Regions from separate parts of the Nonomuraea sp. NPDC048916 genome, predicted to be linked through region 2. Evidence: predicted binding sites of a transcription regulator. Region 2 holds the regulator's gene; each other region holds the start of a gene.
What was found. The regulator LexA, encoded in region 2, represses DNA repair genes until DNA is damaged. The targets are predictions, from matches to a motif close to TCGAACANNTGTTCGA.
Positions count from the first base shown of each region.

Region 1: AB0C16_RS24280 (SAV_6107 family HEPN domain-containing protein) is a predicted target of LexA. The motif match lies at 1,989-2,004, and genes of this name have one in related genera.
Region 3: AB0C16_RS05510 (Rv2578c family radical SAM protein) is a predicted target of LexA. The motif match lies at 1,194-1,209, and genes of this name have one in related genera.

Region 1 is NZ_JBEZFS010000023.1:18,392-21,661, forward strand. Features, by position in the region: gene AB0C16_RS24270 (universal stress protein) at 1-344, shown strand, start outside; gene AB0C16_RS24275 (transcriptional regulator) at 649-1,143, shown strand; gene AB0C16_RS24280 (SAV_6107 family HEPN domain-containing protein) at 1,281-1,727, opposite strand; gene AB0C16_RS24285 ((4Fe-4S)-binding protein) at 2,157-2,351, opposite strand; gene AB0C16_RS24290 (cytochrome P450) at 2,358-3,270, opposite strand, start outside.
Region 2 is NZ_JBEZFS010000018.1:130,504-133,773, reverse strand. Features, by position in the region: gene AB0C16_RS21550 (hypothetical protein) at 1,429-1,737, shown strand; gene lexA (transcriptional repressor LexA) at 1,766-2,473, shown strand; gene AB0C16_RS21540 (aminotransferase class I/II-fold pyridoxal phosphate-dependent enzyme) at 2,830-3,270, shown strand, end outside.
Region 3 is NZ_JBEZFS010000004.1:203,696-206,965, forward strand. Features, by position in the region: gene AB0C16_RS05510 (Rv2578c family radical SAM protein) at 157-1,185, opposite strand; gene AB0C16_RS05515 (DUF3040 domain-containing protein) at 1,319-1,597, shown strand; partial or broken gene AB0C16_RS05520 (thiolase family protein) at 1,620-2,419, opposite strand; gene AB0C16_RS05525 (hypothetical protein) at 2,521-2,673, shown strand; gene AB0C16_RS05530 (PadR family transcriptional regulator) at 2,860-3,270, shown strand, end outside.

The DNA.
Region 1 (3,270 bases), on a different contig from region 2:
CCGTCTCGCTGAACGTGCCGCTCCGGCTGGTGACGATGGTGATCAGGAGCGGCCGGCGGGCCAGGATCGAGGAGGAGATGCTGGCGAGGCTGCGCGTCCAGGCGGCGGCCGACCTCAAGGCGGCGGCCCGGGGCCAGCGGCGGCGCACCCAGGTGGAGGTGGAGGTGCTGGAGGGGCGGACCGTGGCCCAGGCCCTCGCCGAGACGTCCTGGCTGCCCGGAGAGCTGCTCATCTGCGCGTCGAGTGAGAGCGGGCCACTTCGGCGGGTCTTCCTGGGCGACACCTCGCTCAAAATCGTCCGCGCCGCGACCCACCCGGTGATGATGCTCACCCGCCAGCCGTGAAGTAGCCGGTTCGCCCGGTAAACGGGGACGAAGTACTGTTACCTTCACGGGACAAGGGGGGCGTTTAACGCGAATCCTGCCGGACCGGATTCGACATCTTTTTTCCAATCAGCTTGACCTTCGGCGTCCACCCCTTTACCGTCACTGTGCGTAACCACACTGCGCGGCGTTCTGGGCCAAACCCCAGGGCCATGGCTACCGATGGTGCCGAGCCTGGCACCAGACCCCCCGGTGGCTCCGGCAAACGCCGCGGAGGAGCACAATCTACTGAGAGCGATACATACGAGAGCCGGGGGGCCACACGATGCCGTCTGAGTACGCAAAGTCGCTGGGTGCACGACTCCGCGCCATCCGCACCCAGCAGGGCCTGTCCCTGCACGGAGTCGAGGAAAAGTCGCGTGGCAGGTGGAAAGCCGTGGTCGTGGGCTCGTACGAGCGTGGCGACCGCGCGGTCACGGTGCAGAAACTTGCCGAACTTGCCGACTTCTATGGGGTGCCCGTCTCCGAGCTGCTGCCCGGTGGCGCCGCCCCCAGCCCGCTCGGCCCGACGCCCAAGCTTGTGATCGACCTGGAGCGGCTGGCCACGCTGCCGAAGGAGAAGGCGGGTGCGCTCGCCCGCTATGCCGCCACGATCCAGAGCCAGCGTGGCGACTACAACGGCAAGGTGCTGTCGATCCGCCAGGAGGATCTGCGTTCGCTGGCCGTGATCTATGACAAGTCACCCACCGAGTTGACCGAGGAACTCATCAGCTGGGGAGTGCTCGACGCCGAGGCCCGCCGGGCCGTCGAGTCCTTCTGACGAGTGCGGACGAGGGGCGCGCCGTGGTGACGGCGCGCCCTTCGCGCCGTACTGGCCCACTCTCCGGACTCGCGCCGTCTCAGGCGTGTCACCGCCCGGGCTCGCCCACGAGCAGCCGGGTCTACCGCTGGTCCGGGTCAGCCGGCCAGGGGGATGTCGACGGGAAGTTGGGGCTGGGCGGGAACGCCCAGAATGCCCTCCACTGTGCAGACGAACGTCTCCGCCTCGGCCAGCAACTCGTCGGCGTCGGCGGCCGACACGCCACGGACCATGCCCGCCTCGGCGGCCGCGCGCTTGGCGGCGCTCACCGAGAAGTAGGCGGCCCACTCGGCCAGCTGCGGCTCCGCCTCGGGAAGCAGCTCCCAGGCGCTGCGCAGCCGGCGCCTGCGGCCCTCCATGGGCCGGGGCCGGGCGGCCAGGATCGCGGCGGCCGCGCGCAGGGCCGCCAGATGCGCCGCCACATATCGGGATGCCGGGGTGCGAGCGGCCGCCGCCTCCGCCAGGCAGGAACGTGAATCCGTCAGGTGCGCCCGGACCGCGGACGACAGCCGGGGACCCTGCGGGTCTCTAGACCGTGGTGCCATGTGCACGCCTCCTTGGGGTCGTGACGGCGCCCGGCGTTGCCGCCGGTGAAGCCCACGATCGCAGACGCCACCGACATTTCCGCCGGGCCGGCCGGACGAGGAGCTTCCCCTCTCCCCGTCCGGCCAGGACGTGCCCACTCGTCTCCGCCGACGACGAGGACACGCCCTTCGCCCTCGGAGCCTGACCGCGGGCCTCGCTTGGGGGAAGCGTGACCCGCGACCAGGTCCTTCGACGTGAGCCGCGAGCCTCACGTCACTAGGTCGAACATAATTTCGATCACGCTCTGTGTCAACCTGTTCCACGAACACAGGTTCGATGAACATGTTCCCGCGTGCGGAAATCCGAAACGGCACACCCTTGTCATCTGCCGGGGACCGGCCCCCGGCGGTCCCGCGCCCGGCCCGCGCGCCGGTCCCGAGACCTCCCGGCTAGGGAACGACGGAGAGCGCGCCCGAAGGGCACAGGCCGACCGCGCGGCGGGCGGCGTCCTGCTGGTCGGCCGGCGGCGACGGCCGCAACAGCACGACCGTGCCGTCGTCCTCGCTCTGGTCGAACACCTCCGGGGCTGTCAGCACGCACATGCCCGCTCCGATGCACACCGTCGTGTCCGCTTTGATCTTCATGACGACCTACCAGGTGACGGGGAGGCGGTGCACGCCGTAGATGCTCATGTCGGAGCGCATCGGCACCTCCTCCGGTGATACGGCCAAGCGTAGATCGGGGAAGCGGCGCAACAGCGCCGGGTAGCCGATGCGCATCTCGGTCCGGGCCAGCTGCTGGCCGAGGCACTGGTGGATGCCGTGGCCGAACGTCAGGTGCCCGGCGGCCGGCCGGGTGACGTCGAGCCGGTCGGCGCCGGGGAAGCGCGACGGGTCACGGTTGGCCACGGGCAGGCTGAGCGTGACCGCCTCGCCCTCCCTGATCAGGACGCCCTCGATCTCGACGTCCTCCAGGGCGGCCCTGACCGGGCCGAGGTGGATGATCGTGAGGTAGCGCAGCAACTCCTCGACGCCGTTGTCGACCAGCTCGGGATCGTCGCGCATGGCCGCGAGCTGGCCCGGGTTGGCGAGCAGCGCGTAGGTGCCGAGGCCCAGCATGTTGGCGGTGGTCTCGTGGCCCGCCACCAGCAGCAGGAACGCGACGCCGGTGAGCTCCTCGTCGTTCAGCTCGCCGCCCGTGACGAGCCCGCTGAGCAGGTCGTCGGCCGGCTCGGCGCGCTTGCGCCGGATCAGGCCGTCGAGGTAGGCGGAGATCCTGGTCATCGCGCCGATGACGTCCTCGGCCTTGCTGTCGAGCCCGAAGAGCACCTTGGAGTCCGCCTGGAACTGCCCGCGGTCGTCGTACGGCACCCCGAGCAGCTCGCAGATCACCAGCGACGGGATGGGCAGCGCGAAGTGCTCGACCAGATCGGCCGGCCTGCCCGCGGCCTCCATCCGGTCCAGGCACGCCCCGGCGATCTCCTCGACCCTGGACTCCAGCAGCTTCATCCTGCGCACGGTGAACTGGCCGGTCAGCAGCTTGCGGTAGCGCGTGTGCTCGGGC
Region 2 (3,270 bases):
CGTCACTTCGCTTCGCCCTCACCACGTTCGTGAACGACTCTCACACCGGTATCCGGTTGCACATCCTTCAGCCGACTCAGAGCCTCGTCCGTGCGCGTCGTCGGAGACCCAGCCCTCACGGATGGGGATCCAACCCGCCCAGCCGGAGACCCACGACGGGCCCGCGTGGTGGGTCGCCGCGGGCACGGTGGCAGCGTGGCTCGCCGTCCTGGTGCCGAGCCAGAAGCCGCCGAGCGACAGGAGCGCCATGCCCACGACCAGGACGGCGCGGCCCCGGCGAGTCAGCCGGACGGGCGGCTTCGCCGGCCGTCTCAGCTTCCGCACCCGCTCAACGGCTCGGCCCTCACCGTCGCGTACCCGCGCCGACGCCCGAGGGCGCCTGCCCTTGCGCAACAGCCCCTTCCGCCTGCGCTCCGGCCCGCTCGCCGCCACGTCCTCGCCGGCAGGCGCCGACGCCGGCCGACCCTCCCCCCCTTCCGGCCCAGCCGTACGACCCTGCCCGGCTTGCCCCTTGACTCCAGCCCCACGCCCCGGCTTGCCCTGACGCCTCAAGCCTTCCTGACGGACTGAGCCGTCCGGACTGCGTCGAGACGCCGGCGCGGCTCCCTTCCGCCGCTGCCTGCCCTGGCGCACCGGCTCACCCTGACCGAGGACCTCCGGAGGAGCCTCGTCGGTGGGCATCCGCAAGGGTGCGGGCCCACCGTGTACGGGCCCTCGCTTGGTGCGCATCAGCGCGTCCGCGGCCCGGCCACCACTGCGCCCCGCCCTGCGCCCTTTCGGGGATCTCATCGACTCGGCGCCGGTCGCGCCTCTCCCGCCGGGCTGCGGTGCCTCTCGACGCGGCGCGACGGCGTCCTCGGAATCCACCCCTTGGCCAGGCGGGATGCCTTGGCGAGGTGCGATGCCGCCGGCAGGGTTCGCCCCTTCTCCACGAGGTCGCGTAACCCCCGGCGAATCCGCCACTCGGCCGCGAGGTCGGAGGTCGCTCCCAGGGACCTGCGCCGCTCCGCGGAACGGGGCACCATCCGTTTCCGAACGCGGCGGCGGCACGAGCCACAACCGCGGCCTCCCCGGTCTCGCCGAGCCGCGCCCCGCCTCTCGGCTATCACGTGAACCCACGCTTCCCCCCGTCTCTTGACCCGCACCCCTCGAGTGGCCGGCTCCGGCGCCGCCCCTCGCCTCAGCGCCCCCGCCCGGCGCAGCCGTCCCGCCGATCTCCCCTCGGCCGCCGGTCGGCGCGACTCCGCCCTTCGCCCCGGCCCCATCCAGCGGCGGCACCGCCCCATTCCTCCCAGGCTCCTCAAATCCGCCGAATTCCTCAGCCCCGCCGGATGACGCGACCACGCCACTCGGCGCGGCGGCCGGGGTGCCGGTGGGATCGCCGTCGGGACGGGATGCGGTGTCGTCGCCCGGCGCGTCGGCCTCGGGGTGCGCGATCTCGCGACGGCTCCGGGGGAGGTCGGCGACGCGGGCAGGCCGCTTGACGTCGTCTCCGGTGGTGTCTGTGATCCTGGTGGTTCGCACGGATGGACCTCCCACACCGTCGCGGCCCGGGGAAATGGCCAAATAAAGATCGGCGAATCGAACACGGTGTCGATCGAACTCCCGTACGATGTTGTACACCACGCTGCCAACATTTTCGAGGAAGACTCGAACAATTGTTTGAAGATGATCTTCAATGGCGATACGGTCGCTGTGTGCGACATGGAGACCACGGACCGGAAGATTCGCCGGTGAGGCGGGCAGCCGGGCGAGGAGGAAGAGCATGAGCGAGCGGGATGACGCTAACGGGGTCACTGACCTCGCGGTGCGGCGGCGTGACTCTCTGGGGCTGACCCCCAGGCAGCGCAAGATCCTCGAAGTGATTCGCGACTCGGTGCAACAGCGCGGATATCCGCCTTCCATGCGTGAGATCGGCGAGGCCGTGCAGCTGACCAGCACGTCCAGCGTGTCGCACCAGTTGACGGCGTTGCAGCGCAAGGGCTACTTGAGGCGCGACCCCCACCGGCCGCGTGCGCTGGAGGTGCGTCTGCCGGGTGAGCCTGTCCTCTGGGTAGATCCCGAGGCCAGCAGCGAGGAGTCCTCGGTCAGCCGCCCCACGGCCGCCTATGTGCCGCTGGTCGGCCGGATCGCCGCCGGTGGCCCGATCCTCGCCGAGGAGAGCGTCGAGGACGTCTTCGCCCTTCCCAAGCAGTTGGTCGGCGAGGGCACCCTGTTCCTCCTGCAGGTCGCCGGTGACTCCATGATCGAGGCCGCCATCGCCGACGGTGACTGGGTCGTCGTACGCCAGCAGCCGGTCGCGGAGAGCGGCGACATCGTGGCCGCCATGATCGACGGCGAGGCCACGGTCAAGACGTTCAAGCGCAAGGACGGCCACGTCTGGCTGGTCCCCCACAACCCCAACTACGACCCGATCCCCGGCGACGAGGCCAGCGTCCTGGGCAAGGTCGTAGCGGTGCTGCGCCGCCTCTGACCGTCGGCGCCTGCCGCGGCGCGCGGCGTCCTCGACGCCCGCGCCGTCGGTGGTGCTCGCACGGGCCACGCCGGCCCCTCCCAGAACCGAGCCGATCACCAACGCCATCGTCATCGCTTGCTTGATCATAAATCCTGAAATGTCCGCATTTAGCGGAAGGTTCGCCGAGTTCGCGACCGCTCGCGACCGCTCGCGGCGGAGGGTGATGTTCCCGCCATGCCCTGGGACCGGCCGCGAAGGAGATCTAGACTGAGCCCGTGAGTGACGAAATCCGGCTAAACGACCTTAAAGCAAGACATGATGGATTGAAGTGGGCGGAGGCTGGACCAGGAGTCATTCCCGCCTGGGTGGCGGACATGGACCTGCCCACCGCCCCCGAGGTCGTCCGAGCACTGCGACGCCGTGCCGAAGGCGATCTCGGATACCCGACCTGGCTGGTGAGTCCTCAGTGCGGTCCCCTGGCCGAGGCGTTCGCCGAACGCATGGCCACCAGGTACGGCTGGGAGGCCGATCCCCAGCATGTGCGCAGCTACACCGATCTCAACCAGGCACTCCAGGTGCTCCTGCACGTCTGGACCCGGCCCGGCGACGGCGTGGCCGTCCACACCCCGGCCTATCACCCGTTCCTCGGCACCCTGGCCACCATGGAGCGCCCGCTCCACGCCATCCAGATGCGGCCCGAGGGCGACTCGTGGCGGTTCGAGGTGCCCGACCTGTCGGGCTGCCGGGTGTTGCTGCTGGTCAACCCGCACAATCCCACGGGCCGCGTCTTCTCGCGTGAAGAGCTGGAAGGTCTG
Region 3 (3,270 bases), on a different contig from region 2:
GCCTGCTTCTTCGCCTTGCCGGACTTGGCGGACGGTTTCTTCTTGATCTCTGACATGTTTCCCCCCTGTGGAATCCGGTGCCGATTGGCACACTAAGCCGCTTAATACCCATTTAGCACTGAAACCCGACATAGCATCAGCTACCGCTCTCGGGTGTCACAGCAGGGTGAGCTGTTGCGCCTGGGGGGCAGGGGTGGGCCGGGACGGCGCGCGGCGGGCCCCGGCGGGAGTCGCCCGGCCGACGCCGTGGCGCGCGGCCAGCTCCTTGACCTGGCCGGTGATGCGCTGCTGGTAGGCCTTGGGCGCGTAGGCGCCCCTGCCGTAGAGCTCGAGATAGCGCGGCACCAGCCGGGGGTGCTCGCGGGAGAGCCACGCCAGCCACCACTCGCGCGCTCCCGGGCGCAGGTGCAGCACGATCGGCGCGACGTGGGTGGCGCCCGACGCGGCGATCTCCTTGACCGTGCGCTCCAGTTGGGCGGGGGAGTCGGTGAGGTAGGGCAGGATCGGCGCCATCAGCACGCCGCAGGCGATGCCGTGGTCGTTGAGGGTGGCGCACACCTCCAGCCGCCTGCGCGGATCGGGGGTGCCGGACTCGACCGCCCGCCAGACGTCACGATCGAGGAAGCCCGCCGACACGTTGGCGCCGACCTCGGTGACGCCGGCGGCCTCGGTGAGCAGGTCGAGGTCGCGCAGGATGAGCGTGCTCTTGGTGAGGACGGAGAACGGGTTGGCGGCGTCGCGCAGCGCGGCCAGGATGCCGCGCATCAGCTGGTAGCGGCCCTCGGCGCGCTGGTAGCAGTCGACGTTGGTGCCCATGGCCACGTGGCCGCCCCGCCAGCGCGGCGCGGCCAGCTCCTTGCGCGCCAGCTCGGCCGCGTTGACCTTGACGACGATCTTGGAGTCGAAGTCGGCTCCGGCGTCGAGGTCGAGATATTCGTGCGTTTTGCGGGCAAAACAGTAGACGCACCGGTGTCCGCAGCCCCGGTAGGGGTTGATCGTGTAGGTGAACGGGACGCGGCTGCCCTCCGGGACCCGGTTGATGATGGAGCGGGCCCGGATCTCGTAGAAGGTCATGCCCCTGAACTCGGGGGTGTCGAAGGTGCGGCCGGCCGCGCCGCAGGCGAACAGCGGCACGGCCGGATCGTCCTGGCCGGTGCCGGCCTGCCGCAGATTGTCCCAGCGCATCCCATGATTAGAACAAAAGTTCGACGTTGATCGCAAACGCAAAGTGACGGCAATTACCTGCCTAGGCAGGGGCTAATGATCTTCAGGGTTGGGCAGAAAACCGTGACAGAGCTTGCGTTCCGGAGGTGCATCTATGGCCTGGTCGCAGGATGAGGAGCGGATGCTCGCGCAGATCGAGCGACATCTGGTCGACGACGACCCCCGGCTCGTCGCCCGGCTGGAGTCGTTCAACGAGCGGGTGCGCCGCAGTGAGGCGAGGGCCGGCGCCGACAGCGGTGTCAGGCGGGGGCCGCGCCGCTCCACAGTGATCATCCTGATCAGCTGGCTGCTCATCGCGACCTTGGTCGCCACTCTCCTGATCATGGTTCTCCAGCATGAGGCGGGGGCTCTGGCCCTGACCGCCTCCCTCTGAGCCCTCAGGGGCCGCTCCGTGGTCAGCCGACGCTCTCCAGCACCGTCGCGTTGGCCAGCCCGCCCGCCTCGCACATGGTCTGCAGCGCGTAGCGGGCGCCCCGCCGCCGCATGGTGTGCACGAGCGTGGTCATGATGCGCGCGCCGCTCGCGCCGAGCGGGTGGCTCAGGGCATGGCGCCGCCGTTGACGTTCACCTTGGCCGGGTCGGCCCCCGTCTCCCGCGACCAGGCCAGCACCACGCTGGCGAAGGCCTCGTTCACCTCGAACAGGTCGATGTCGTCCAGCCGCAGCCCGGCGCGGCGCAGCACCTTGTCGGTGGCGGGGATGACGCCGGTCAGCATGAGCAGCGGATCGGAGCCGGTGACGGCGAAGGAGTGCAGCCTGGCCAGCGGGGTCAGGCCGAGCCTGGCCGCGTTCTCGCCGGTGGTGATCAGCAACGCGGCGGCGCCGTCGTTGGTCGGGCTGGAGTTGCCCGCGGTGACCGACCGGTCGATCTGCGGGAAGCGCTCGGCGTAGGCCGGGTCGGCGAAGGCGGGCCGGAGCCCGGCGAGGATCTCCATCGTGGTGCCGGGCCGGACGGACTCGTCCCCGTCGTGTCCGCCGATCGGCGCCATCTCCTCGGTGAAGGACGCGGCGGCCGCCTTGGCGTGGGAGCCGGCGGCGAAGGCGTCCATCTCCTCGCGGGACAGCGACCATTTGGCGGCGATGAGCTCGGCGCTGACGCCCTGCGGGACGAGGCCCTCGGGGAAACGGGCGGCCAGGCCGGGACCGAAGGGGTCGGCGCCGGGCGGGACGTTGGACCACATGGGCACCCGGCTCATCGACTCCACGCCTGCTCGCCCACCTGGTCGACGCAGCCGCCGATCACGTCGTCCACGAGGGCGGGGTCCACGCCACTGCGGTCTATCAGCGTGCGCAGGGTGTGGGCCAGGAGCTCGACCGGATGGATGCCTCGCGCAGCGCGCCTCCCGGCTTGCCCTTGCCGATCGGGGATGCGAACGGCTTGCACGATCAGCCAAACATCGAATGGGTGTTCGATTTTGCCGTATTCTTCCGGCTTTCCTCCTCGCCCTGAAGGACGGGGTCTGCAGCCTTCAAGGAGATGCGATGACGGCGTCACGCATGAGGAACCTCCCGCTGAGTTGGAAAACGCGACTCGCTCTAGATCGAGTGAGTTGGATTTTCCAATGCAGTCTTGTTCCATGGCTACTCGTGGCCGTATGCTCGTGTACGAGTAATCGTAGGCGAGGTGGTGGTTCGGATGGCGAAACGGCGCAAGGTGGGCAACCTGCTGGCGCTCGCCGTGCTCACCGTCGTCGTGCGTCAGCCGACGCACCCCTACGAGATGGCCTCCATCCTGCGGGCCCGTGGCAAGGACCAGGACATGGCCATCAAATGGGGCTCGCTCTACACCGTCGTGCAGAACCTGGAGAAACACGGCCTTCTGGAGGCCGTCGGCAGCGTGCGACAGGGTGGCCGGCCCGAGCGGACCGTCTACCAGATCACCGAAGCCGGCCGCGAGGAGCTGCGTGACTGGACTCGCGAGCTCCTGTCGACCCCCGAGCGGGAGCACTCCAGGTTCGAGGCGGGCCTGTCGGTGATGGCCGGCCTGCCGCCGGACGAGGTGACCGCGCTGCTCCGCGAGCGGCTCGAAAGCCTGGAACGCCGGCTC